One region of the Arthrobacter sp. UYCu723 genome, then DNA from elsewhere that is predicted to be linked to it. Evidence: predicted binding sites of a transcription regulator. Region 1 holds the regulator's gene; the other holds the start of a gene.
The links. The regulator LexA, encoded in region 1, represses DNA repair genes until DNA is damaged. The targets are predictions, from matches to a motif close to TCGAACANNTGTTCGA.
Positions count from the first base shown of each region.

Region 1 (10,740 bases):
CGTAGGAGTGCACAAAGTAGAATCGCTCGTTCTCGACACCGGCGAACAGCTTCGAACCTTCCGGCACCGAAACTGTATTCCAGCCCATGTGCGGCACCACCTCGGCAGGCAGCAGTTCCACCTTGCCGGGCCACTCCCCCATCCCCGGGGCCTCGGTGCCGTGTTCCACACCGGCCTCGAACAGGACCTGCAGGCCCACGCAGATAGCCAGCACGGGACGGCCGCCTGCCACGCGGCGTCCGATCATCCGGATCCCGTCGACGGCCTTGAGCTCGCGCATGACCGTTTCGAAGGCTCCGACACCGGGGACGACAAGGCCGTCGGCGTTCAGGACGTCCTCGGGCCTGGCACTGAGGATGACCTCGGCGCCGGCCCGCTCGAGGGCACGGACGGCCGAGCGGACGTTGCCGGATCCGTAATCCAGCACCGTAACGGTGGGTTTGCCCTCGGGTGAGACGGGCTTCCGGCCGGCGTCGGGGTTGAGGATGGCGCCGTCCTGCAGCACCTTGCCGGTCACAGTGCACCCTTGGTGGACGGGATGCCTTCGACGCGGGGATCCGGCTCGACGGCGGCGCGCAGGGCGCGGGCGAAAGCCTTGAACTGGGCCTCGACGATGTGGTGCGGGTCCCGGCCGGCGGTGACATTCATGTGCAGGCAGATGCCCGCGTGCAAGGTGATCGCCTCGAAGACGTGCCGGGTCAGGGAACCCGTGAAGTGTCCGCCGATCAGGTGGTATTCCTGGCCTGCCGGCTCGCCGCCGTGGACCAGGTACGGCCGCCCGGAGACATCGACGACGGCGTGCGCCAGGGCTTCGTCCAGCGGCACCGTCGCCTCGCCGAAGCGGCGGATGCCGGCCTTGTTCCCCAGCGCGGTGCGCAGGACCTCGCCAAAGGTAATGGCGACATCTTCCACCGTGTGGTGGACGTCGATGTGCGTATCGCCTGTGGCCTTGACCGTCATGTCGATCAGGGAGTGCTTGCTCAGCGCCGTCAGCATGTGGTCATAGAACGGGACCGAGGTGCTGATGTCCGAGACGCCGGTGCCGTCCAGGTTGATCTCGACCAGGACGGATGACTCGCTGGTGGTCCGTTCCAGGCGGGCGGTCCGGGCAGCGGTTGATCCGGTGATGCTCATGTGCAGGTGTCCTTTTGTGATGAAGGCGGTGCTAGGCGTTCTGGCGTTGTACTTGACCCGGAGTCAAGTCTAGGCCCGCTGTTTCGCGGGGCTGCTCAGGATCTGGTCGAGGGCCTCAAGGAAAGCTGTGGTTTCCGTCTCAGTGCCGGCGGTGACGCGCAGGTGGCCGGGGATGCCGACGTCCCGGATGAGCACCCCGGCGTCCAGCAGTCCCTGCCAAACCGCGTGCGGGTTTTGGAGACCGCCGAAGAAGACGTAGTTCGAATCCGAGGCGGACGGCTTGAGGCCCATCCGCTGCAGTTCGGCAACGATCCTGTCCCGCTGCCGCTTGATGTCCTCGACGTCGGCCATGAGCGCCACGCGGTGGTGCAGGGCGGCAAGGGCGGTTGCCTGGGTGATGGCGGAGAGGTGGTAGGGAAGCCGGACGAGGCGAAGGGCGTCGGCCACCCCGGGGGCTGCCGCCATGTAGCCCACGCGCGCGCCGGCAAGGGCGAAGGCCTTGCTCATGGTGCGCGAGACGATCAGCCGTTCCCGGCCCGGCAGCAGCTCGAGCGCACTCGGCGTACCGTCGTGGGCGAACTCGTGGTACGCCTCATCGACGATCACGATCGTCTGGCTGGCTTGGCCGGCCTCGTACACAGCCTGCACCACTTCGAGGCCCAGGCCCGTGCCGGTGGGGTTGTTCGGGGAGCAGAGGAAGACGATGTTGGGCTGAAGTTCGCGGACCTGGCGCGCCGCCGACTCCGCACTCAGCCCGTAGTCATCGGCCCGCACCCCCACGATGTATTCCGTGTCCGTCCCCGCGGCGAGCAGGGGGTACATGGAGTACGTGGGAGGGAAGCCCAGTGCCGTGCGTCCGGGTCCGCCGAAGGCCTGGAGGATCTGCTGGAGCACCTCGTTGGAGCCGTTCGCTGCCCAGATGTGCTCCGCGCCCAGCCCGTGACCGAGGTATTCCGCCAGGGCTTCGCGCAGTTCCGTGAACTCGCGGTCCGGATACCGGTTCAGGCCGGCCGCTGCCTCTGTTACGGCCGCGGCGATGGCCGCTCGGACGTCCGCCGGCACACCGTGGGTGTTCTCGTTGACGTTGAGCAGGATGGGGACGTCCAGCTGGGGTGCCCCGTAGGGGCTCATTCCCCGCAGATTGGTCCGGAGGGGAAGTCGGTTCAGGCGCTCTAACTGGTCAGTCACTTCAGTAGTTTAAGTGAGACGGCGGCGGGCCCTGAAACTGTGACGGCTCGGGCCAGGTCCGTCGGCGCCTTGGCGGCTGCTTGGTACGCGACGTTCCCGGGGCCGGAAGACTACTGGGCTGGACTACTGGGCCGGGACGAAGAGCGTCTGGCCGGGCAGGACGCGGGCGGCATCGAGGTTGTTGAGCTGGACGATGTCGGCGACGATGTCGCGGGGGTCGCGCCCGGGTGCCACGGTCCCGGCGATGGCCCACAGCGATTCCCCGGGCTGCACCGTGACAGAGACGGTGGGGGTCAGTGACAGCTCCTCAACAGATTCGGAAGCCTTGGCAGGTGCATTCAGGAAGCCGCTGAAGGAAAGGATCAGGGCGGCCAGCAGGATCAACGGCACTCCGAAGAAGACGAACCGGCCCCGCCTGGTCAGCCGCAGGGGTGCCTGCTTGGTGCGGGACGCACCGCCGGCCGGAGCGGCCGGACGGAACGAAACCCGAGGTACGGACCGGCCATACCCGCCGGATGCGTCATGGCCGAAAGTGTCGTGAAACGCGCTTGATGCTGACATGAACTGAGCCCTCCTGGACCATACTGTGCCGCCCGGTGTACTCCACGTACCTGCCGCCAACCGGCCTAACCTTCGAACATAGAACCGAACAAACGCCCTCATCCAACTGCGATACTCTCATCCAGCCCCCGGAGGTTCGAACACATCTTCGAACTTCACCTGTCCAGTTTTAGCACCTATTAACGAACATTGTCGAGACTCGCTAGAACAAATGTTTGAAAAAACTGTGTGGCTGGCCTACGTTTGAGTCACAGGACAACCACTTCTGCAGTCGATCATCAGTAGTTGATCAGCGGGGTCTGACATTCAGGCCGGAAGGTCCCGGTAACTGCCGCAAGGCAGCCGGGCGGATTGGAAAGGCATTGGCGAATATGGCAGCACCAGCCACCGGCGGCCGGGCGTCCCAACGGAGCCCGCAGTCAGCCAGGCCTCCCAAGAGCCTGACCGTCCGGCAGAAGAAGATCCTCGAAACCATCCAGCGTTCGGTGACGGACAACGGCTACCCTCCCTCCATGCGCGAGATTGGCGACACCGTGGGACTGGCGAGTCTCTCCAGCGTGACGCACCAGCTCTCCCAACTCGAGAAGCTCGGCTACCTGCGGCGGGATCCCAAGCGGCCGCGCGCCATGGAAGTGCTCATGCCGTTGACCCTTGACGAGGGCAGCTCCAAGGTCTCGGGAGTGGCGAAGTCCAGCGGCCTGCGTGCCGTGGGCGGGCTGTCCGTCTCGGAACTGGCCAGCGCTACGGATACCGCAATGGTCCCCCTCGTCGGCCGTATCGCGGCCGGTGGCCCCATCCTCGCGGACCAGGTTGTGGAAGACGTCATGCCGTTGCCGCGCCAGCTGGTGGGCCACGGAGAGCTCTTCATGTTGAAGGTGGCGGGCGACTCGATGATCGATGCCGCCATCTGCGACGGCGACTGGGTGGTGGTGCGCCGGCAGGGTGACGCCGTGAACGGCGACATTGTTGCCGCACTGCTGGACGACGAGGCCACGGTCAAGACGTTCCGCCAGCGCGACGGCCACACCTGGCTGTTGCCCCAGAACACGCAGTACGAGCCAATCCTCGGCGACCACGCCGTCATTATGGGCAAGGTCGTCTCGGTCTTGCGCTCCCTCTAGCACCTGCCACACAGAGCCCCGCCGGCGTCCCCCGGACGGGGGATGCCGGCGGGGCCCAACACATTCCCTGCTGCGGGGTGCTCCGTCCGCCTACTTGGCGGTCTGCGCCGACTCCTTGTAGAGCCGTTCCAAAGCCGCCATGGCAATTGCCGGATCGGTGGTCGGCCAGAACGGCGGCAGAGCGGCCCGGAGGAATCCCCCGTAGCGTTCCGTGGACAGCCGCGAATCCAGCACCGCCACGACTCCCTTGTCCGTCGTCGTGCGGATCAGCCGTCCGGCTCCCTGGGCCAGCCGGATCGCGGCGTGGGTTGCGGACACACTCATGAATCCGTTGCCGCCGGCCTGGGCCACCGCGCGGGAGCGCGCTGTCATGAGCGGGTCATCCGGCCGCGGGAACGGAATCCTGTCGATGACTACGAGCCGGCAGGAGCCCCCCGGGACGTCGACGCCCTGCCACAGGGACATGGTGCCGAAGAGGCAGGTGTCCGGTTCATCGGCGAACTGGCGCACGAGCGCCGTCATGGTCGAATCCCCCTGGCACAGAATGGTCATGTCCAGCCGGGGGCGCATCGCCTCGGCGGCGTCCTCGGCAGCCCGCCGGGACGAGAAGAGGCACAGTGCCCCTCCGCCGGAAGCCCGGATCAGTTTTTCCAGCTCGTCCAGCGCCTCCGGGGACGTGCCGCGGCCGGGCTTGGGCAGGTGCTTGGCAACATAGAGGATGCCCTGCTTGGGGTAGTCGAAGGGCGAGCCGACGTCGACTCCGGTCCAGCTGGGCGCGCCGGGGCCTACCAGGCCCAGACCTCCGGCCGCCGGTTCGAAGGCGGAGCCGATGGCCAGGGTGGCCGAGGTCAGGATGACCGTGTGGTCCGCGAACAGACCCTCGCGGAGCCGTCCGGCGACGCTCAGCGGGGCCACGTTGATCAGGGCCGGTGCGCTCTCGTCCGGCTGGGAGTATCCCTGCGCAGGGTCGAAAGTGCTGTTCCGGGAAAACCAGACCACCTCGCGGTTTTCGCGGGCAGCGAGCAGCCGTTCGCAGAGTTCCAGGATGACCATGAGGCGGGAGCGCGCGAGCTGGCGCCCGCCGTCGGCGGTGTTGGCGCTGTCCCCCTTGGAATCGGAGAGCGCGGCGCGGCAGGCGTCACGCAGCTGGTCCACGGAGTCGAGCTGCTCGCTGTTGAGCCCGTTGGGCATCAGCCCGCTGGGGACGCCTTCAATGGCAAGCTCGAGGTTGGACGCGGCGTTGTTGAGCGCGTCCACCGTGATGCCGGTGTGCTTCCGGGCCCCGGAGGCGGCGACATGCACCATTGCCACGGAGAGCTGGCCGGACACGGCCCCGGTGACGCGGTCCTGCAGCTCGTGCGCCTCGTCCACCACCACGACGTCGTACTCGGGCAGCACGGCGAGGCCTTCGAAGGCGCTGACCGCCAGCATGGCGTGGTTGGTGACGACGACGTCGGCGTCGGCAGCGTTCTGCCGGGCCAGTTCGCTGAAGCATTCGGCCGCCAGGGGGCACTTCTGCGCGCCGAGGCATTCCATCGACGTGACGGAGACCTGGCGCCAGGCGCGGTCCGTCACACCGGGCATGAGCTCGTCACGGTCCCCGGTGGCGGTCTCCTCGGCCCATTCGCGCAGCCGGACGACTTCCTTGCCGAGCTGGGAGGAAGGGCCGCCCATGGCGGCAGCGAAGTGCGGCACGGACGTGTCCTCGCCGAGGGAGAAGAGCTGGCCCTCGGAGGGTTCTTCGGAAGGGAAGCCTCCCTCGAGCTTGTGTTTGCACACATAGTTGGAGCGGCCCTTGACGAGGGCCACCTTGACCGGGCGGTCCAGGGCAGGGGTGATGGTCTTGAGCAGCCTGGGCAGGTCGCGGCCCACGATCTGGGTCTGCAGGGCCAGCGTGGCGGTGGAGACGAGGGTGGGTTTGTCACTGACAAGGGAATGCGCGATCAGCGGGATCAGGTAGGCCAAGGACTTGCCAGTGCCGGTGCCGGCCTGGACCAGCAGATGGTCGCCGGTGTCGATTGCCTGCGCCACCTGCCGGGCCATCTCGTGCTGGCCGCTGCGGCTCTGTCCGCCCATGCCTGACACCGCCCTGTCGAGCAGATCGATCACGAACTCCTCGCCGGGTGGTCCGCCGGTTCCTGCTGAACCCTTGCCTGCTGAACCCTTGCCTGATGAAGCCTTGCCTGCTGAAGCCTTTCCGCCGGACGCGTCCCCTTCCGGGTCCTCCCCCGCCGGGCGGTTCGCGTCCGGGTCCCCCCCGGCCACCGCTGCCTCAGTCATTGCTGATGAACGAATCCAGTTCAGCGGCCAGGCCCTCGCGCACCATCACGACGGCGCGGGTGCCGGTCTCCTCGTGGTCGAGGCTGAGGATCTCGGCGTCGGTCTCGTGCAGTTTGTTGAGCAGGTCCCCACGGTTGTACGGGATCATCAGTTCCAGCTTCACGCTGGGCCGCGGGATGCCCTCGCTGATGGCCTTGAGCAGTTCCGGGATGCCCTCGCCGGTGCGTGCCGACACCACAATGTGGCGCGGTTCGCGCTGCTTGAGCCGTTCGATCACGAACGGGTCGGCGGCGTCGGCCTTGTTCAGGACGATGATTTCCGGCACCTTGCGGGCGTCGACCTCGCTGAAGACCTTGCGGACGGCGGCAATCTGGCCCTCCGGATCCGGGTGGGAGACGTCGACGACGTGCAGGATCAGGTCCGAGTCGGCAATCTCTTCCAGGGTGGAGCGGAAAGCCTCCACGAGCTGGGTGGGCAGCGAGCGGACGAACCCCACGGTGTCGGCGAGGGTGTAGCCCAGTCCGTCCGAGGTTTCGGCCTTGCGGACCGTCGGGTCGAGGGTGGCGAACAGTGCGTTCTCCACCAGGACGCCGGCGTCGGTCAGCCGGTTCAGCAGTGACGACTTGCCGGCGTTGGTGTAGCCGGCGATTGCCACCGAGGGCACTGCATTACGACGGCGGTTGGCGCGCTTCGTTTCCCGGGCTGGCTTCATCGCGGCGATCTCGCGCCGCAGCTTGGCCATCCGGGTGCGGATCCGGCGCCGGTCCAGTTCGATCTTGGTTTCACCGGGACCACGCGAGCCCATGCCGGCACCGGCGCCGCCCACCTGCCCACCGGCCTGGCGGGACATCGAATCACCCCAGCCGCGCAGGCGCGGGAGCAGGTATTCGAGCTGGGCCAGTTCGACCTGGGCCTTGCCTTCGCGGCTCTTGGCGTGCTGCGCGAAGATGTCGAGGATCAGGGCCGTGCGGTCGATGACCTTGACCTTGACAATGTCTTCCAGGCTGCGGCGCTGGGACGGAGCCAGTTCGGCGTCGACCACGACGGTGTCCGCGCCGGTGGACATCACGATGTCCTTGAGTTCCTGGGCCTTACCGGAGCCAAGGAAGGTGCCCGGATCGGGCTTCTGGCGGCGCTGCACAATCCCATCGAGGACCTCCGAGCCGGCGGTCTCGGCCAGGGCGGCGAGTTCGCGCAGCGAGTTCTCGGCGTCGGCGAGGGTGCCTTCAGTCCAGAGACCGGCGAGGACGACGCGTTCGAGGCGCAGTTGCCGGTATTCGACCTCGGTGACGTCTTCCAGTTCGGTGGACAGGCTGCCGGTACGGCGCAGTGCGTGCCGTTCCTCAAGGTCCTGCTGGTCGCCGTCGTAGTTGCTGTGTTCCTCGTCCGGCCGTGAGATCGCCTGGGCCTTGCCGAGCACCGACTTGGACTCGCCGGCGGCCGGGGACGCCTTCCGGGCAGGGGTTTCCTTGGAGAGGATCCGGTCGATGACAGCTTGGATTTCCGCAGGACTCATGTCCTGGGCTGCTGAATCGGGTCCGGTGTTGGGCTGACTGGTCATGGTCTCCTTTGAAGGTTCGGCAATTTCAGAATAGTGCCGATCGGTGCCGTGTGGGGCGGAATTCGCGCTGGGCTGACGACTATTGGTCAAACGGGCCTCCTGGGATGCCCGCGGCGGCGGTGCCGGGGCAGGGTGGGCTCCGGGTGGGAGCGGGAGAAGTGGGCGGAAACTAAGGACCGATCCTGGCGGATCAGGCCGCTTTCGAGGGATGTTCATTCGCTGAGCATTGCGGGACTCCAAGTGATGCGGGCGCCGGACAGGGAAGGAATCACTGGATTGGGCGCGCTGCACGAAAGAAACTTGCGGAAGGTAGGGACCTGCGTCGCTGCGGGGACGGGACTTAACCCGTGCCGGCTACTTGAAGTTCAAGAACATGCCTCAAAGACTAGCAGACTGTCATTCTGCCCGGACCGGCAGGCGCCCGGCGGGGCGGCCACTGCTTCCCGGCGGGTTCGCATCGGGGTTCGCATCGGTTTCCCATCGGTTCCCATCGGTTTCCCCTGCGGTTCCCATCGGTTTCCCATACAGGTCGAGGGCCAACTAATCTGGCCAGTTATGGAGTCTGCACACTATTTCAGCGCCCAGCCGGCCGGGCCGTTCACCCGCAAGCCACTGACCGTGGAGCTTGCCGGTGAGACACGCCACCTGCAGACCGCCTCGGGAATCTTCAGCCCGGACGGCATCGACAAGGGAACGGCCGTGTTGCTGGCCGATGTGCCCTCCCCTGCGCCACAGGGAAACCTTCTGGACATCGGCTGCGGCTGGGGCCCGATCGCGCTGACCATGGCGCTGCGGGCACCTCATTCACGCGTCTGCGCGGTGGATGTGAACGAGCGCTGCGTGACGCTGACGAACGAGAACGCGGCGCTCCTGGGGCTGGGAAATCTCACAGCCAGCACACCCGACGCCGTCGATCCGGAGCTGCGTTTCGACACCATCTGGTCCAACCCGCCGATCCGGATCGGCAAAGACGAGCTTCATGCCCTGCTGCTCCTGTGGCTGCCGCGGCTGGCCGAGGGCGGCTCGGCCTGGCTCGTGGTGCAGAAGAACCTGGGGTCCGATTCGCTTCAGCGCTGGCTTGCCGCCGAGCTGGACAGCAGCTTCACCGTGACGCGCGAGAGCACCTCGAAGTCGTTCCGCATCCTGCGGGTCAGGAAAGCGTCCCGCTAGCCACGAGCACGGCCGGGCCGCTGAGCTCGACATGCTCGTGGCCTTCGGTGCCGAGGAAGAATTTCACGCCGACGACACCGCCTGGCACGTGGACGTTCCAGACGTCCGGGGCGCCCTGGCCGGCCCAGTGGCGGATCGCGACGGCGGCCGCGCAGGCGCCGGTGCCACAGGACTGGGTTTCGCCCACACCCCGCTCGTGAACGCGCATGGTGATGGTTCCGACGCCGTCGTGCACCAGCGGCTCGGAGGGCACAACAAACTCGACGTTGGTGCCGTGGGGCGGCGTCGGATCCACATGGGGAGCGGTGAACAGCTGCGTGGCCTCGAGCTCTGCCAGTTCGGCCAGTGCAACGACGGTATGCGGGTTGCCCATGCTCACGGACAGAGCGGGCCGCGCGACCTCAAGTCCTGTGGCGCTGACCAGCGAATCCATGGCCCGCGCGGTGGCCTCGCCCGGGAAGATGAACTCCCAGGGGCCCATGTCGACGGCGTACCCTGCCGCGGTGCGGACAATCGTCTTGGCCCCGCCGCGGGTGCCGATGGTCAGGGATTCCCCGGCGGGCAGCTCGACGAGGCCTTCGGCGATCAGGAAGTGCACAAAGACGCGGACCCCGTTGCCGCACATTTCCGAGAGCGAGCCGTCGCCGTTGCGGTAGTCCATGAACCATTCGGCGTCCGGGTGCTCCGTGAGCAGCTCCTGGCCTTCCGGGAGCAGCCGTGAGGGGACGGCGCGGATCAGGCCGTCTCCGCCGATGCCGCGGTGGCGGTCGCACAGTGCTGCGACCTGCTCCGGGGTGACGGACAGGGTGCCGTTCGGGTCGGCGAGGAGCACAAAGTCATTGCCCGTGCCGTGTCCTTTGGAGAATTTGAGTCCGCTCAGGGCCGCAGTATTGGCTTCTGCGTTTCGGTCAACGGCTGCGGCGAGGGTTTCATCCATGATTCAAGGTTACCGGTCCCGGATGGCCGGGGCGGCACAGTGCGGCGGCCTTGGTCACGAGGCCGGGATCCTGCCAGTCCAGCCAGTGGATGCGGGGGTCCGCCCGGAACCAGGTCAGCTGGCGGCGGGCGAACTGCCGGGTCGCGACGATGGTCTCCTCGGCCGCCTGTTCGAGGCCGGCCTCGCCGTCGAGGACCCGGAGGAACTGGGCGTAGCCGAGGGCCCGCGGGGCGGTCCTGCCCAGCCGGAGCCCGGCCCCATCAAGCCGCCGGACCTCTTCGAGCAACCCCTGGTCCACCATGGCGTGGACGCGGCGGGCGAGCCGCTCCCTGAGCAGTTCGCGGTCCACCTCGAGGCCGATCTGGACGGCAGGCTGGAAATACTCGCGGGTGGGCATGAAGGAACTGAAGGGCCGCCCGGTCAGTTCGTGGACCTCGAGGGCTCGGATGATGCGGCGGGCATCGCCGAGCCGGCCGGCGGACACCGGATCCACGGTCTCCAGCCGGGCCCGCAACGGGGCGGGGCCGTCCGCTTCCAGTTCCGCCTCCAGCCGGCGGCGGATGGCAGGATCGGTGCCAGGGAATTCCAGCACGTCAAGGGCGGCGCGGACGTAGAGCCCGGAGCCGCCGGCGAGGATGGCGCGCTTGCCGCGGGTATGGATGTCCGTGATGAGCGCGCGGACCTGCTGCTGGAAGTCCGAGACGCTGGCTTCCTCGGTCACGTCCAGGATGTCCAGGATGTGGTGCGGCACCCCCCTGCGTTCGGCGTCGGTGATCTTGGCAGTGCCG
Region 1 covers NZ_JBSSBW010000001.1:125,381-136,120, forward strand. Annotated here, with positions in the region: gene hisH (imidazole glycerol phosphate synthase subunit HisH) at 1-517, opposite strand, end outside; gene hisB (imidazoleglycerol-phosphate dehydratase HisB) at 514-1,134, opposite strand; gene ACVWZ8_RS00575 (histidinol-phosphate transaminase) at 1,204-2,322, opposite strand; gene ACVWZ8_RS00580 (LysM peptidoglycan-binding domain-containing protein) at 2,446-2,883, opposite strand; gene lexA (transcriptional repressor LexA) at 3,255-4,004, shown strand; gene ACVWZ8_RS00590 (ATP-dependent DNA helicase) at 4,095-6,284, opposite strand; gene hflX (GTPase HflX) at 6,277-7,845, opposite strand; gene ACVWZ8_RS00600 (class I SAM-dependent methyltransferase) at 8,401-9,015, shown strand; gene dapF (diaminopimelate epimerase) at 8,996-9,952, opposite strand; gene miaA (tRNA (adenosine(37)-N6)-dimethylallyltransferase MiaA) at 9,945-10,740, opposite strand, start outside.

Region 2 (10,740 bases), 3.6 Mb from region 1:
TTGATCTCGGCGCGGATCTGGCGCATGTGGGTGGTGGCGTTGGAGACGTCACCGGTGCCCGCCTCGCCCTTGGAGCGGATCATGGCCGCGCCCTCGTTGATGCGGCGCAGGGCCTCACCGAGGTTGGTGGCGCCGCAGACGAAGGGAACCGTGAAGTTCCACTTGTCGATGTGGTTGGTGTAGTCAGCCGGGGTCAATACCTCGGACTCATCGATGTAGTCCACACCGAGCGACTGCAGGATCTGGGCCTCGACGAAGTGGCCGATCCTGGCCTTCGCCATGACCGGCACGGAGACGGCCGCGATGATCTTGTCGATCATGTCCGGATCGGACATGCGGGACACGCCGCCCTGGGCGCGGATATCGGCGGGAACGCGTTCCAGCGCCATGACGGCCACGGCACCGGCATCCTCGGCGATGCGGGCCTGCTCGACGTTGACGACGTCCATGATGACGCCGCCCTTGAGCATCTCAGCCATACCGCGCTTGACGCGGTTGCTGCCCGTGACGTTCTTGGCGGACGCGCCGGCTTCGCTGCTTACATCAGGTGTAGACACAAAAACCCCTATGGGTAGATAGATGACCTCGCCGGGGTGCAGGCGGCACACAGATGCCGTTCTCGCACACACCGGATTACCGGATCCATTGGCCGGTAGTGCTAATACTAGCCCCCGGCTGCGACACGTCTGAATTCCGGTTACACGCGCCGCGGCCGGGGCACAGAGGCCGTCAGGCGGCCTGTTCGGTGGCGGTGCCTTCGGTTTCGTCGAGCGACTGGCGGTGTACGGCAACGATCCGCTGCACCACCGTCATCAGGCTGGCCAATGCCAGCAGGCACAGCGTCACGAAGAGCACCACGCTTGGCAGGCCAAGGCCGGTGAACCCGGTGACCACGAGCACGGAGACGAGCCGCTCGGCGCGCTCGGCGACGCCGACGTTGGCGTGGAAGCCCAGGGCTTCGGCCTTGGCCCGGGCGTAGGAGACCACCATCCCCAGCACGAGGCAGACGAGGGCGGCAACCGCGATCGGCGTGTCCGCGCCGCCGGTGAAGAACCAGACGGCGACGCCGGCGAACAGCGCGCCGTCCGCCACCCGGTCCAGGGTGGAGTCCAGGAAGTTGCCCCAGCGCCCTTCGCGCTGCTGCATCCGCGCCATGATGCCGTCAATGACGTCGGAAAAGATGAACGCCGTGATGAAGAGGGTCCCCCACCAGAGCTGCCCCAGCGGGTAGAACACGAGGGCACCGACGACGACGCCGAGGGTGCCGACGACGGTGACGGCGTCCGGGGAGACACCGATCCTCAGCAGCCAGCGGGCGAGCGGGGAGAACAGCGCGGTGAAGAAGCCGCGCGCGTGCCTATTCAGCATCTGGCTCCCTGGCGGAAGTCTCCCGCGCGCTGTCAGTTGCCTGCGGATCCGACTCCTGGGGCCACGCCTCCGCCACCTGCTGGCGGACCTCGCCCAGAGTCTGCGTGATGGCCTTCGTCTGGGCAATGATGGGGAAGAAATTGCCGTCCCCGCCCCAGCGCGGCACCACGTGCTGGTGCAGGTGGCCTGCGATCCCGGCCCCGCCGGTCACGCCCTGGTTCATGCCGATGTTGAAGCCGGAAGGGTTGGCGACCTTGCGCAGCACGCGCATGGCCGTCTGGGTCAGCTCGGCAAATTCCGCCGTTTCCTCCACGGTCAGGTCCGTGTAGTCCGGCACGTGCCGGTACGGGCAGATGAGCAGGTGGCCGGGGTTGTATGGGAACAGGTTCAGCACCACGTAGCTGGTCCGGCCCCGGTACACGATCAGCGATTCATCATCGCTGCGCCCGGGCGCGACGCAGAACGGGCAATCGTCCGGGTTCTTGAACTGGTGCTGGCCGCCCTTGATGTACGCCATCCGGTGCGGGGTCCACAGGCGCTGGAAAGCGTCCGGAACTCCGGCCAGGCCGAAGTCGTCCGTCACTGCGTCGTCGCCCGGATATTCCGGACCGGCCCCTGTGGTCTCCTGCACGCCTTGCCCTTCCGTTTCCGCTAGCTGGTCCGGTTGCGGACGGCGTCGACGATCCGCTGGACAGCTTCGGCCACCGGCACGCCGTTGTCCTGGCTGCCGTCGCGGAAGCGGAAGGACACGGCGCCCGCCTCGGCGTCGTCTCCCCCGGCAATCAGCACGAACGGGATCTTGTCCTTGCTGGCCGTGCGGATCTTCTTCGGGAAACGGTCCGAGGAAATGTCCACCTCGGCGCGGATGCCCGCGGCCTTGAGCTGGTCCACGACGTCGAACATGTAATCGTTGAACGCCTCGGCCACCGGAATGCCGACCACCTGCACCGGGGACAGCCACGCCGGGAAGGCGCCGGCGTAGTGCTCGGTCAGGACCCCCATAAAACGTTCGATCGATCCGAACAGCGCGCGGTGGATCATGACCGGGCGCTGGCGGGTGCCGTCGGCGGCCTGGAACTCGAGTTCGAAGCGCTCGGGCAGGTTGAAGTCCAGCTGGATCGTCGACATCTGCCAAGTGCGTCCCAAGGCGTCTTTCGTCTGCACGGAGATCTTGGGGCCGTAGAACGCCGCTCCGCCCGGATCCGCCACCAGTTCCAGGCCCGAGGCTTCGGCCACCTCGGCCAGGGTGCGTGTGGCTTCGTCCCAGGCGGCATCCTCGCCTACGAACTTGTCCTCGTTCTTGGTGGACAGTTCCAGGTAGAAGTCGTCCAGGCCGTAGTCCTTGAGCAGGCCGAGGACAAAGTTCAGCGTGGTGGTGAGCTCATCCTTCATCTGCTCGCGGGTGCAGTAGATGTGGGCGTCGTCCTGTGTCATGCCCCGCACGCGCGTGAGGCCGTGCACCACGCCGGACTTTTCGTAGCGGTACACGGAGCCGAATTCGAAGAGGCGCAGCGGCAGCTCGCGGTAGGACCGTCCGCGGGCGCGGAAGATGAGGTTGTGCATGGGGCAGTTCATCGGCTTCAGGTAGTAGTCCTGGCCGGGCTTGCGGACCGTGCCGTCCTCGTTCAGTTCCGCATCGATGTGCATCGGCGGGAACATGCCGTCCCGGTACCAGTCCAGGTGGCCGGAGACCTCGTAGAGGTGGCCCTTGGTGATGTGCGGGGTGTAGACGAACTCATACCCGGCGTCGACGTGCCGCTGGCGGGAGTAGTCCTCCATGGCCTTGCGGATGATGCCGCCCTTGGGGTGGAACACTGGCAGGCCGGAGCCCAGTTCGTCCGGGAAGGAGAACAGGTCCAGTTCGGCGCCAAGCTTGCGGTGGTCGCGGCGCTCAGCCTCGGCGATCCGCTCCTGGTAGGCCTTGAGGGCTTCCTTGGTGGGCCAGGCAGTGCCGTAGATTCGCTGCAGCTGCTGGTTGCTCTGGTTGCCCAGCCAGTAGGCGGCCGATGACCGGGTCAGGGCGAAGGCGTTGGAGATGAGCTTGGTGTTGGGCAGGTGCGGGCCTCGGCACAGATCGCACCAGACGCTGTCGCCGCTCTTGCGGTCCACATTGTCGTAGATGGTGATGTCGCCGGCGCCCACCTCGACGTTGACGCCCTCCCCGGCATCGGCGGCGTTGTTCTTCTTGCCCAGCAGTTCGAGCTTGTAGGGCTCGTCCTTCATCGCCTCGCGGGCCTCGTCCTCGCTCACCACCCGGCGGACGAACTTCTGGTTCTGGTTGATGATCTTCTGCATCATCTTTTCCAGCTGGCGCAGGTCCTCCGGCGTGAACGGCTCCTCGACGTCGAAGTCGAAGTAGAAGCCGTCCGTGATGTAGGGGCCGATGCCGAGCTTGGCGTCGGGGCGCAGCTGCTGCACGGCTTGGGCCATGACGTGCGCCGTGGAGTGGCGCAGGACGTTGAGTCCGTCCGGGGAGCCGATGGTGACGCCCTCGATCGTGGCGTCTTCGGGCAGCGGCTGGTCCAGATCCAACAGAGCGCCGTTCACGCGGGCCACAACGACGTCGCGGCGCTCAAAAAAGAGTTCCGCGCCGGTGGTCCCGGTAGCCACCTTGGTCTCTTCGCCATCGACGAGAAGGGTGATCTGCTGGGCATCTGACACGGGTGTCTCCTATTCAAGGTTAAGGCTTCGTAGCTTGTGGCGTACGGGGACCACAGCCAGCCTCGTCCATGTTATCGGGTTCCGGATGGGCCAACCAACGCACGACGGCGGCGCGGCGCCGGGTGCAGCAGCCCGCCCGGCGCCAGCCGCGCGGTGCTCAGCCTCCCCGCGCGGCGCCGGCGGCGCCGCGCTTCAGCCACCCAGCCCGGTGATGGCAAGGTTCCGGCTGATTCCGTCCAGCGGGCCCGGCAGTTCCGGCCCGGTGTAGGCGGGGGCGCCGGAAACGGGCTCGGGGAACGGCAGCGTCCCGGTGCGGCTGAGGTCCCACGCCATGCTGGCACTGATGCTGATCCCCCGCGGCCCGGTCCGCCGGGTGGTGCCCCGGATCAGCAGCAGCCGGGTGCCGAACAGCAGCGGTCCTGCCAGCTCCTGGGCCTCATGGAAGAAGACCGAATCAACGCAGCCCGTGCCGTCGTCGACACTGATGAAGACCACCCGGCGGCCGCCCCGCATCGGCGGAGTCTGGGTGGCGACCCGGACTCCGGCGACCAGCACCTCGGTGCCGTTGCGCAGCCCCAGCAGCTTGTCCGCGGTGGTGACCCCGAGGCGGTCCAGCAGGGGACGGTGGCTGGTCATCAGGTGTTCGCTGACGTCAACGGCCATCAGGTCCAGCTCCGCCCGGACGTTATCCACCATGCTGGGCGCGGGCAGCTCCGCCTTCAGGTTTTTCAGCTCAATGTCCCCCAGCGGCAGCGCCAGCTGGCCCTCGATGATCTCCATGCCCTTCCGCTGGGGGCGGTGCTGCAGGTTCTGCAGGTGCCGCACCAGGTCGGCACGGTTGGCTGCTCCCCCGGAGGCCCGGTGCAGGGAATCGAAGGCACCCAGCTGGGCCAGCCGCTGGATGCTCGGCTTGCTGAGCCGGGACCGGGCGCGCAGGTCCGCCAGCGAGTCATACGGCTGTCCTGCCACGATCCGCTTCAGCTCGGTGCCGGAGAGCCCGAAGATGCCGTTCAGGCTCAGCCGGATGCCCAGCTTGCCGCGGTCCGGCCCCGCAGCCACGCGTTCCACCCGGTACTCGGCCTGGCTGCGGTTGATGTCCAGGGGCAGGATGGGGATCCCCAGCCGCCGGGCTTCGGCCACCAGGAGCCGCTTGGGATACATGCCCGGATCGTGCTCCCAGAGTCCGGCGAGGAATGCCTCCGGGTGGTGGGTCTTGAGCCAGGCGGACTGGTAGGTGGGCACGGCAAAGGCGGCACCGTGGGCCTTGCAGAAGCCGAAGCTGCCGAAGGCCTTCAGCGTCCCCCAGACCTTGTCCACCACCTCGGGGCTGTACCCCCGGGCACGGGCCTCCTTTCGGAAGAACTCCTCCACCTTGCCTTCCAGAACCTCGTTGCCGAGGGCGCGGCGGAATTCATCGGCCCGCGCCAGCCCGCATTCCGTCATGACGTCGAAGGTCTTCAGGATCTGCTCATGGAACACGGTGACCCCGTGCGTCTCCTTGAGGACCGGCTTGAGCTTCGGGTGCGGATAGACCTCCGGCGCGAAGCCGTGCCGGTGCTCCAGGAAGGGCCGCACCATGTCCGATTTCATCGGCCCCGGCCGGAAGAGGGAGATATCGATGATGAGGTCGTTGAAATCCCGGGGCGCCAGTTTACCGATGAGTTCGCGCTGGCCCGGGGATTCGATCTGGAAACACCCCAGGGTGTGGGTGCTGCGGATCAGCTCGTAGGTGGGTTCGTCGTCGAGCGGGACGGCGTTGAGGTCGATGCGCCCGTCCGCGGCGATGTAGTCCGGGCCGCTGCCGTCCGGGCCGGCCGGGTGCGCCCCTGCTGCCACCACCTCGGCTTTGGAGGGGTGCAGCCGGATGACCTCACGGACGGCGAAGGCCATGGCGCTCTGCATCCGGACCCCCAGCACATCGAGTTTGAGCATCCCCATGGGGTCCATGTCGTGTTTGTCGAACTGGCTCATCGGCAGCCCCAGGCCGCTGGGCTGAACGGGCGTGCGGTCCAGCAGGGTGGCGTCGCCCAGGATAACGCCGCACGGGTGCATGGAGATGTGGCGCGGCAGCCGGTCCAGCCGTTCCGTGAGGTCCACCAGCAGGTCCAGCTGCTGGTTCTCGGTGAAGTCGCGCTGCTCCACCCTCCCCGCGAATTCCCGCAGCTCCGGTTTCTCCACGAGGGCTTCCCGGAAGTTCCGGGCCGAGAACCGCCACAGCTGCTTGGCGATGTCCCCGATCTCGCCGTCGTCCATGCCCAGCGCCAGCCCGGCGTCCCGCACGGCACCGCGAGCGCGGTAGCCGTTCTGCATGCTCATCAGCGTGACGCGTTCGGACCCGAAGCGCTCAAAGATTTTCCGGTAGACGTTGTGCCGTTCGGCGCTTTCGACGTCGATGTCGATGTCCGGCAAGGTGGCGCGGTCACGGGAGAGGAAGCGTTCGAAGATGAGGTCGTGCTCGAGGGGGTTCACCTGGCTGACGTCGATCAGGTAATTGACCAGGCTGGACGCGCCCGAGCCGCGGGCGGCGGCACGGACGCCCATGTCCAGGATCATCCGTGAGACTTCGGCGACGGTCAGGAAGTAGGCGGCGAAGCCCAGGCTGTCGATGATCCGCAGCTCATGCCCCAGCCTGGCGCGCAGCTCCTCGGCGGGCTTCCCGGCGATCCCGGGGAAGCGGCGGCTGATGCCTGCCTCGCAACGCTGGCTGAGCTCCACGAGGGGATCCCCGGCGATTCCGATCACGGAGGCTTCGGGGACCACGGGCTGCTTCCATCCCATGTCCGTGACCGGGTCCACCCGGCAGCGGTCCGCGAGCGCCTCTGTCTGGGCCATCAGCCGTTTCAGGTCCGCGGCGCCGTACCCGGCGGCATGCATGATCTCTTTGCCCAGCTGCAGCATCTGCGCCGACGACTTGAGCCAGCCCTGCCCGTTGGGCTGGAGCAGCGGGGCAGCCGAGAGTTCGGGCAGGGATTTCAGCGCCCGGGCGGAGTCCAGCACATCCGCGGTGGCCGCGCCGTCCTCGGCGACGTACCGCACGGCATTGCTCAGCACGGCGGGCACGCCATGTTCCGCGGCGAGTTTGAGCATCCGCACAGCGTGGGCTGTGCTGAGCGGCTCACCGGGAGTGCTGAGTTGCGTGACCACCTCGGCGGCGAGGGTCCCCGGCGGCATGGCATCCAGCCAGCGCTTGAACAGGGTGCGGGGGCGCAGGTAGCGCCGCCCGCCCACCGCCCGGCCGACGTCGGAATCCGGACCGATCAGTACCGTCAGCACCGGCTGCAGGGTCTCCGGATGCAGAGTCCGGGAGGCGAGCTCCGCCCGGGTCACGGCCACTGGCACCGCTCCCCCGGCCTTACCGGTGGTGCGGGCGTGGGCGTCCGAGATCAGCCGGCAGAGCGCCCGGTAACCGGCGCCGTTGTTGTGTCCGTGGGCCAGGGCGACGACGCGTCCGCCCACCTGGGTGCGGAGGTCGCCGTCGTCGTCAAGGACCGCAAGGTCAACCCCGACAATCGGATCGAGTCCGGCAGCCATGCAGGCCAACAGGTGCTTGACCGTCCCGTAGAGGCCGTCGCGGTCAGTGCAGGCGAGCGCGGTGGCATCGTCGGCCGCGGCCGCGGCGGCCAGTTCATCCGGCCAGGAGACCCCGTAGTGGGCGCTGAAGGCGGTGGAGACGTGGAGATGGGTGAAGCTCATGCTGATTTCTGCGGACGGAGGCCGTCATGGATCCTCAGCAGCCGCCAGCGGCCGCTGCCGACGTGCCGGCTCAGGTCCAGGGTGAGGGTTTCCGCCTGGGCTCCATCAACCGGGGACGGATCAGCCGGGCGCACCTGGACCCGCCAGATCTCGTGGTCCACCAGCCCGGGGCCGCTCCCCAGCGGGGCCCGCGGTTCCTCCGCCCACCATTGGCGCCGCTCATACCAGCGGACCGGTTCGGCGCAGACGGTGTAGTGCCGGCCGGCCCAGTCAAGCTTCAGAGGCACGCCGGAGGGTGTGCAGACGACGTCTACCGACTCGCTGAACATGCCACAGTGCCTCCCGGGAAACCCCGACCGAATCCTTGTTCGAATATATCTTCGAATGATTCCAGTCTACGCCCGGCCCGGGACAAAACCTAGATCAGGGGTGGACGGACGCTGGCACACGTAGCAGGATTGAGCCATGAGCTCCCATAACGCACTCCTGAAGCATGTAAGCATCGCCGCCAAGGATCCAACCTTGGTGGCGACGTTCGATATAGACGGAAATATCCCGGGGCAAGGCGCCTACGTGGTGGGCCTCCTGGCGGCCGGGCCGGACTATTCCCATCAGCGCAGGCTGGGTATTGAGTTCATGAACGGCGAGGCCGTTTCCTTCTACTACTTCAACCATGACGGCACGGAAGAGAATTTCGACCTCAAGGGCGTGGAACACTCAGGGAACACCATCACCGGAAACTTCCCCATTGCGACTGTGCTTGGCCTCCCCAAGGGCCACCTCATGACGGCCTTCAGCGATTGTGACGGCCGGGACTACCAGGCCAACGTGCCTGTCGAAGAGTCCCTCTAAGCCCCTGCTAGGAGCTGGCTTTGTACACTTCCAGCTCAAGGGTGATGAAGGCATCGATCATGGCCTGGTAGGTCTTTTCGACGAGGTCGACGTCGATGTCCTTTTGTTTCGCAGTGGCGCGGACGTGTTCGATCACCCGCTCCACCCGGCCGGGAGCACGCACCTCGGCGCTGTCCGCCTTGAGGGTTCCGGCGATCCGGATCAGCCGCTCGCGGCGGCCGATCAGGGACACAATCTGCTCGTCCACCTCGTCAACAGCCACCCGCACGGCGGCGAGCTGTTCCCTGTCGGCCTGGGCGGTCTTGTCGTCTGCGTGATTTGTGGACATGTGCATGACAGTATCGAATGATGCAGCCACGAGTCGACTTAATTTCACTGGGTGTCCGCAGTGTTGACTCCGCCCGCAGCTTCTACGTTGACGGCCTCGGATGGCCGGTCCAGCGGGAAGTCCCCGGCGAGGTGCTCTTCATCCAGGCCAACCACGGCCTGGTCCTCTCGCTCTGGGACGCCGGGCAGATGCAGGCCGAAGCAGCCACCGATCCTCCTGCCGGCATTCCGTGCATCACGCTGAGCCACAATCTGGGCAGCGCGGCGGAAGTCGACTGGGTGATGGCCGAAGCGGAGTCTGCGGGGGCCACCATCGTCGCGGCGCCGCAGACCCAGCCCTGGGGCGGCTACACCGGCTATTTCGCCGATCCCGACGGCTACCGCTGGGAGGTCGCCTTCAACCCCAGCTGGGCGGTCGACGGCGGCGGCAAGGTGACGCTCTGACGCCCACCGTCACCACGGGAGTCCGCGCAGATCGATGGTTCCTTCCGGCCACGCCCCTACGGGCTGCGTTCCTGCGCTCCAGCGGCGCGCTAGAACAGGCTTCCCACCGGCTGGATGAGTTCCGGGGAGTCATTCTTCACGTTCCCGACGGCGGTGCCCACGGCGTCGATCGTCCAGCCCTCCGCGACGTCGTGCGCCCCGGCCCGGACCAGGTCCACGAGGGTGGCAGCGTCATCGGCCTGCGGATCCAGCCATGTCTCCATGGTCTGGCGGCCCATCGGCAGCGGGACCCTGTCGTGCAGCGCGGTCAGCTCGGCCAGCATTCCCCCGGCGTAGCCCTCCGGCGGCGAGTCAGTGGTCATGATCGACGTCGAAAGCATCCAGCGCTCCGGGTCCCCCTCGGCCTTGGAAGGGTCTTTCCACCACTCGAAGAGTCCGGCGAACACAATGGGGCGCCCGTCCCGGGGGTGAACGTAATAGGGCTGCTTGTTGCGGCCCTCGCCCTTCCATTCGTAGTAGCCGTCCGCCGGGACGGCGCAGCGCCGGGACCGGGTGGCCTTCCGGAACGCGGGCTTCTCGAGGACGCTCTCGCTGCGTGCATTGATCATCTTCGAACCGATGCCCGGGTCCTTGGCCCAGGACGGCACCAGCCCCCAGCGCGCGATATGCAGCTGCCGGACCGGGCTTCCGTCCACGAGCCGTTCCAGGATGATCGGCACGTCCGCGGTCGGGGCAACATTCCACGACGGCGGAATCGCGAACTCCTCCTCCAGCCCGGCATCGAATTCGGCCAGCAGGTCTCCGACGGCCCGGGCCATCACGTAGCGTCCACACATGGCACCAGCATGCCACCGCACGGATTCCGTGTCATCCGCCTGGCCGTCAGTCCGGGACACCCGCCGGCTGGCCGTATCCCCTAGACTCCCCGCATGGTCAAAACGTCAACGGTGGTCCTGATGTGCGGCGTGGCCGGCTCGGGAAAAACAAGCTACGCCAAGGCCCTTGAGGCCGAAGGTTACGTGCGGCTCTCGGTCGACGAGGAGATGTGGCGTCAGGACCGGGAGCTGGCGGCACGCTTCGGCACCCCCGAATACTTCGATTTCACCGTGGCGGTGGAACGGCAGCTCCGGATCCGGCTCGTGGAGCTCATGGCAGAGGGCCGGGACATCGTCGTCGATCTGTCCTTCTGGTCCAGACAGCGGCGCGAGGAATACAAAGAGCTCGTCACCGCCCACGGCGCTGCATGGCAGCTCGTGTATCTTGACGTGCCCAGGGATGAGCTCCTCCGGCGGCTGGAGCTGCGCCGGCTGCACGCGGGACCGAACTCGGCGCCGGTGGGACCTGCATACCTGGACAAGTTCCTCGCCGGCTTCGAGGCACCTGCTGATGAGGGCG
Region 2 covers NZ_JBSSBW010000001.1:3,713,430-3,724,169, reverse strand. Annotated here, with positions in the region: gene pdxS (pyridoxal 5'-phosphate synthase lyase subunit PdxS) at 1-557, opposite strand, end outside; gene pgsA (phosphatidylinositol phosphate synthase) at 730-1,368, opposite strand; gene ACVWZ8_RS17460 (HIT family protein) at 1,358-1,999, opposite strand; gene thrS (threonine--tRNA ligase) at 2,020-4,029, opposite strand; gene ACVWZ8_RS17450 (DNA polymerase III subunit alpha) at 4,222-7,722, opposite strand; gene ACVWZ8_RS17445 (DUF6504 family protein) at 7,719-8,051, opposite strand; gene ACVWZ8_RS17440 (hypothetical protein) at 8,188-8,574, shown strand; gene ACVWZ8_RS17435 (chorismate mutase) at 8,582-8,908, opposite strand; gene ACVWZ8_RS17430 (VOC family protein) at 8,923-9,345, shown strand; gene ACVWZ8_RS17425 (SOS response-associated peptidase) at 9,435-10,181, opposite strand; gene ACVWZ8_RS17420 (AAA family ATPase) at 10,275-10,740, shown strand, end outside.
Region 2: ACVWZ8_RS17445 (DUF6504 family protein) is a predicted target of LexA. The motif match lies at 8,091-8,106, and genes of this name have one in related genera.